Regions from separate parts of the Ancylobacter sp. FA202 genome, predicted to be linked through region 1. Evidence: predicted binding sites of a transcription regulator. Region 1 holds the regulator's gene; the other holds the start of a gene.
What was found. The regulator PhoB, encoded in region 1, activates phosphate uptake and scavenging genes when phosphate is short. The targets are predictions, from matches to a motif close to TGTCATNNANCTGTCAT.

Region 1 (3,205 bases):
GAGTGGTGCCTGCGCAAGGCGGCGATCTGGGAAGAAGCCAAGGACCGGCTGCACACCTCGGCGCTCGGCCTCTCCGGCGGCCAGCAGCAGCGCCTGTGCATCGCCCGCACCATCGCGGTGCGGCCGGAAGTGATCCTGCTCGACGAGCCCACCTCGGCGCTCGACCCGATCTCGACCTCGAAGATCGAAGACCTGATCGACGAACTGAAGCAGGAATTCACCATCGTCATCGTGACGCACAACATGCAGCAGGCGGCGCGCTGCGCCGACATCACCTCGTTCTTCTATCTCGGCGAACTGATCGAGGTCGCCGCCTCGAACGAGATCTTCACCAACCCGCGTGAAGCCCGCACCCGCGACTATATCACCGGCCGCTTCGGCTGAGCCCGCGACGAGAGAGGCCTGCCCCATGACCGAACATATCGTCTCGTCGTTCGACACCGACCTAAAGGAACTCGGCCGCAGTGTGGTGGAGATGGGCGGCCAGTCCGAGCGTCTCGTCGCCGACAGCGTCCAGGCGCTGGTCAAGCGCGACAGCGAGCTCGCCCAGAAGGTGATCGTGCTCGACGGCCCGGTCGATCTGCTGCAGCGGGAGATCGAGGAAAAGGCGGTGCTCATCATCGCCCGCCGCCAGCCGCTGGCTGGCGACCTGCGCGAGATCGTCGCCGCCATGCGGATCGCCAATGATCTGGAGCGCATCGGCGACCTCGCCAAGAACACCGCCAAGCGCGTGCTCGCCCTCACCGGCGAGTTCCACCCGCAGAAGCTGGTGCGCGGCGTCGAGCACATGTCCAACATCGTGCTCGAACAGTTGAAAGTGGTGCTGGACGCCTATGCCACCCGCGACGAGGTGCGGGCGCTGGAAGTCTGGCAGCGCGACGGCGAGGTCGACGTGCTCTACACCTCGCTGTTCCGCGAACTGCTCACCTATATGATGGAAGATCCGCGCAACATCTCGCTGTGCACGCATCTGCTGTTCTGCGCCAAGAACATCGAGCGTATCGGCGACCATGCCACCAATGTCGCGGAAACCATCCATTATCTTGTGACCGGCCAGCTCCTCACCGAAGAGCGGCCCAAGCAGGACACCAGCAGCCTGACCAGCGTCGCGTTCCCGGCCTGACACCCCACGGCCCGCGAACGCTCGGGATCAAGATCATGCCCACCAACATACTGATCGTGGAGGATGAGGAGCCCCTCACCCTCCTGCTCCGCTACAATCTCGAATCCGAAGGCTATTCGGTCGATAATGTCGGGCGGGGCGACGAGGCGGAGACAAGGCTGCGCGAAAGCGTGCCGGACCTTCTGATCCTCGACTGGATGCTGCCGGGCCTTTCCGGCATCGAGCTGTGCCGGCGCCTGCGGGCCCGGCCGGAAACCGAGCGCATGCCCATCCTCATGCTCACCGCCCGCGGCGAGGAGACCGAGCGCGTGCGCGGCCTCGCCACCGGCGCGGACGACTATGTGGTGAAGCCCTTCTCGGTGCCCGAGCTTGTCGCCCGGGTGCGGGCGCTGCTGCGCCGGGCCAAGCCCGAGCACATCTCCACCTTGCTGCGGGCCGGCGACATCGAGCTCGACCGCGAGACCAAGCGCGTGCACCGCGCCGGCCGCGAGCTGCATCTCGGCCCCACCGAGTTCCGGCTGCTGGAATTCCTCATGCAGTCGCCGGGCCGCGTCTATTCGCGCGAGCAGCTGCTCGACGGCGTGTGGGGGCAGGACGTCTATATCGACGAGCGCACGGTCGACGTGCATGTCGGCCGGCTGCGCAAGGCGCTCAACCGCCCCCGCCAGCCCGACCCGATCCGCACCGTGCGCGGTTCCGGCTATTCCTTCAACGAGATGTTCGCCCGCGCACATTGAGCGCGCGCCGATCAGCTTGCATCGCAAGCCGATCGGTTACGTGTTCTCTAGCTGGGGGTTAGAGGGCAGGCGAATCTGCCACGCCGGCTCAGCTCCGGTTGATCGACAGCCCGCCATCGACGAGATGCGCGGTGCCGGACACGAAGGACGAGTCGTCGGAGGCGAGATAGAGCACCGAGCGGGCCAGTTCTTCCGGCGCGGCCACGCGTTTCAGGGCGTGCAGCCCCGTGACGAAGGCCTGTGCCTCCGGCGTGTCGTTCGCTTCCCGGTACATCTCGGTCTCCACCGCGCCGGGCAGGATGGCGTTCACCCGGATGCCCTTCGGGCCGAACTCGGCGGCGAGCGCCTGGGTAAGGCCGACCAGTCCGGATTTCGAGGCGGCATAGGCGGCGAGGCCGGGAAAGGCTGCCGTGTAGCCGACGAAGGTCGACGTGAAGATCACCGAGCCCGCGCCGGTCTTCAGCATCTGCGCGATCTGGTGCTTGGCGCCGAGGAAGGAGCCCGTGAGGTTCACCGCCAGCGTATCCTCCCAGCCCTTGGCCGAAATCTCGGTGCTGGGTCCCTTCTCGCCGAGCGTGCCGGCATTGTTCACGGCGATGTCGAGCCGGCCAAACCGCTCCGCCGCCAATGCCGCGAGCGCCCGATCATACTCCTCCTCGCGCACATCGCCGGCGAGCACAGCCGCTGCGCCGCCCTCGGCGGCAATCTCCGCCGCCAGCGCGTCCAGCTCGCCTTGGCGGCGGGCCCCGAGCACCAGCCTCGCGCCCTCACGGGCGAACAGCACCGCAGCGGCCCGGCCGATGCCGGAACTGGCGCCGGCGATCAGCGCGACCTTGCCCTCAAGACGTCCCATCGCAATTCTCCTCATCATACGGCCGCCCTCGGCGGCGTGTCGGGGAGAAGTATGGCGATAACGCCACGTTCGGATTAGCCTGCGGTGAGCGGAAACCATGTCCGGAATAACCGAACGATGAAACTCGACGGCATCGCCGCTTTCGTCGCCATTGCCGAGGCGGGCTCGATCAGTGAGGCGGCCCGCCGGCTGCGCCTAGCGAAGTCCGTCGTCAGCGACCGTCTGGCGCAGCTTGAACGGCAGCTCGGTGCCAAGCTGGTGCACCGCTCGACGCGCCGACTGACGCTGACGGAGGACGGCCTGATCTTCCTCGAACTGGCCTCGCAGTCGCTTCGCGGCCTGGATGTAGCCGCCGCGACGCTGGCCGAGCGGCGCGGCACGCTTTCCGGCCCGCTGCGCCTATCCGCGCCGGTGACGCTGACGGCGCTACATATCGGGCCGGCGCTTTACCCCTTCCTGCGCCAGCATCCGGAGATCGACCTGACGATCGAG
Region 2 (3,205 bases), 2.9 Mb from region 1:
TGAGGCCGTTCAGCCGGTCAACGCCGAGAAGGATGGATTGCATGGGGAGGGGCCTCTTCGGGCAAGGCGAGTGTGGGCAAGGTAAGTTCGGGCACGGCGAGGTTTGGGAGAGCAAGCTCGGGCAACGCTCGTTCGGGTACGACGAGGGATGGCGCGCCGTCCGTCACGCCCGCACAGCGGCATCGCCGCACGACGCCGTCACGGTCCGCTGCGGGAGTGCCAAGGCTCTACCGAAACCAAAAGCCCCTCTCCGTCGCCGGAGAGGGGCGCACGCGCTGGCAGGTCAGGCCGGCTTGAAGAAGTGGTCGTAGGCGAACTTCGAATCCGGCTCATATTCGAGGCGGAAGCCGACGATGCGCTTGGCCCATTCCTTCTGGCTGTCCACCACCTTCTTGAACACCGGGTCGGCCGACAGGTTGGCGATCACCACGTCCCAGGCGTTGAGCTGGGCTTCCAGCACCGCCTTCGGCGTCGGCAGCACCTTCACGCCGCGCGCCTTGATGGCGGCGAGGTCCTTGGAATAGCGGTCCTGCGCCTTCCACATCATGGTGGAGGAGGTGGCGTCGGACGCGCCCTTGAGGATTTCCTGCACGTCGGACGGCAGGCTGTCGAACTTGGTCTTGTTGAACAGGATCTCGAAGCATTCGAGCGCCTGGTGGTAGCTGCCGAGCATGTAGACCTTGGCTACGTCGGGGAAGCCGAGGATGAGGTCGGAAGACGGGTTGTTGAACTCGGCGCCGTCGAGCAGGCCGCGATCGATCGCCGGCACGATTTCGCCGCCCGGTACGATCGTCACCGCTGCGCCGAATTCCTTGAACAGGTCCGCGCCGAGGCCGACGGTGCGGTACTTCATGCCCTTCATGTCGTCGGCGCTGGTGATTTCCTTCTTGAACCAGCCGAGCGGCTGGCTGGGCATCGGCCCGGTCAGCATGCCGACAACGTTCAGCTTCAGCGTGTTCTGCACCAGGTCGTCATAGAGCTGCTGGCCACCGCCATAGCGTACCCAGCCGAGCAGTTCGTCCGCGTCCCAGCCGAAGGCGGGGGCGGTGCCGAACAGCGAGAACGCCTTGCTCTTGCCGTACCAGTAGGCGGCGACGCCGTGGCCGCCGTCGAGAATGCCTGACGAGACCGCGTCGAGCATCTGGAAGGCGGGTACGACCGAGCCGGCCGGCAGGATTTCCAGCTCGACGCGCCCGCCGGTCATGGCGTTGACGCGCTTCACATAGTCGCCGGCGAATTCGTGGAAGATGTCCTTGTTCGGCCAGGTCGACTGGAATTTCAGCTTGATGGGGGCCTGCGCGTGCACGGCGGGGGCCGCAACGGTTGCGCCGGCGGCCGCCGCTGCGGCAGCGGTGGCGATAAAGCGACGGCGGCTGGTACGGACATCCTGACGCGCGTCCGTGCTCTTCCCTGACGTGTCGGTCATGGGCGGTTCCTCCTATGGCGTTTCCTTGCGGGTCGAGCCCGCCGGGCGGCGCTTCAGCGCCTTGTCCCGATGCAGCAAGGAGACGATGCCGCAAGGTCGAGTGCAAGCCCTAATTTCAGGCTTTTAGGACGAATTCCCCCATCCGAAAGTCGAAGATCGAACGGTGGAGGCCCGGCTCGGCGCGGCGCGTGGCTCTCTAAGGCCGCAGCGGGCCTTCGCGGCCCCCCGCGCGACCCGCCCCGAGCCATGGCCACGGTGGAATTTCCGTCCCGGTCCGCGCGTCGTCATCCGTCTGTCATCGGCGGGGACTTGAACCGCAGCAGCGCGGGCTGCCGGCCCGCTTCCCGAGAGGAGATTCCCGCCATGCGCCCGCTGTTTCTCGCCAGTGCTTCCGTAGCGGTGCTCGCGCTTGTCGCCCTGTCGTCGCCGAGCCTCGCGGCCGACGCGGTGTTCAACCGCATCGGCACCTTCAATGTCGTCGACAACCTGCCTGCCGGGGCCGATCCGGCCAAGTCGACCGCCGCCGAGATCATCACCTACACCGAGGATGGCAACACGCTGATCTACAGCGACAGCCCCGGCCAGCGCATCGGCTTCATCGACATCACCGATCCCGCAGCGCCGAAATCCGCCGGCGTCGTCGCGCTGGACGGCGAGCCGACCACCACTGTCGTGATCGGCGCCAAGGCCTATGTCGGCGTCAATACGTCGGAATCGAAGGCCAAGCCCTCGGGCCATCTCGCCGTGGTCGACCTTGCCACCCGCAAGGTCGAGGACAAGATCGACCTTGGCGGCCAGCCCGATTCGATCACCAAGAGCCCGGATGGCCGCTATCTCGCCATCGCCATCGAGAATGAGCGCGACGAGGATCTGAACGAGGGCGCGCTGCCGCAGCTCCCGGCCGGCAACCTCACCACTTTCGAGGTGAAGGACGGCCGCGTGGTCGACGCCTCGAAGAAGGTGATCGACCTCACCGGCCTCGCCAGCGTAGGCCCGGAGGACCCGGAGCCGGAATATGTCGACATCAATTCCCGCAACGAGGTCGTGGTCACGCTGCAGGAGAACAACCACATCGTGGTGGTGGACCTGCCCACCGGCAAGATTCTCTCGCATTTTTCCGCCGGCACGGTCGATCTCGACAAGATCGACACCAAGAAGGACGCCGTGATCGACCTCTCCGGCTCGGCCAAGGGTGTCGCCCGCGAGCCCGACACCGTGCAGTGGATCGACGATGACCGCTTCGTCATCGCCAATGAGGGGGACTGGAAGGGCGGTTCGCGCGGCTTCTCCATCTTCGACAAGACTGGCAAGCTGCTGTTCGAGAGCGGCGCGGCGCCCGAGCATATGGCGGTGCGCCTCGGCCACTACCCGGATAAGCGTAACAAGAAGGGCATCGAGATGGAGGGCGCTGAAGTCGCGACCTTCGGCGATGACCGCCTGATCTTCGTCGCCTCCGAGCGCGGCTCGCTGGTCTTCGTCTATCGCGACAAGGGCGCCGGCGCGGCGCCGGAATTCCTACAGGTGCTGCCCGGCGGCGTCGGCCCGGAGGGGCTGGTCGCCCTGCCCAAGCGCGAGCTGTTCGTCACCGCCGCCGAGACCGACGGCCGCGAGGATGGCGGCATCGGCTCGGTCGTCACGCTCTACCAGCGCCAGCCCGGCGCCGCGCCTGCCTATCCCACGATCGTCTCCGCCGACGGCCCCGACGGGCTGCCGATCTGGTGGTCGGCGCTATCGGGCTTTGCGGCCGACGCCAAGGAAGCGGGCAAGCTCTACGCCGTG

Region 2: a site for PhoB is predicted at 1,709-1,725, ahead of A3M1_RS0123290 (esterase-like activity of phytase family protein). Genes of this name have one in related genera too.

Annotation. Positions count from the first base shown of each region.
Region 1 covers NZ_KB904818.1:2,085,499-2,088,703, forward strand. Annotated here, with positions in the region: gene pstB (phosphate ABC transporter ATP-binding protein PstB) at 1-384, shown strand, start outside; gene phoU (phosphate signaling complex protein PhoU) at 410-1,123, shown strand; gene phoB (phosphate regulon transcriptional regulator PhoB) at 1,159-1,860, shown strand; gene A3M1_RS0109515 (SDR family oxidoreductase) at 1,949-2,713, opposite strand; gene A3M1_RS0109520 (LysR family transcriptional regulator) at 2,831-3,205, shown strand, end outside.
Region 2 covers NZ_KB904818.1:5,012,403-5,015,607, reverse strand. Annotated here, with positions in the region: gene A3M1_RS0123300 (TRAP transporter small permease subunit) at 1-43, opposite strand, end outside; gene A3M1_RS0123295 (TRAP transporter substrate-binding protein) at 284-1,426, opposite strand; gene A3M1_RS0123290 (esterase-like activity of phytase family protein) at 1,790-3,205, shown strand, end outside.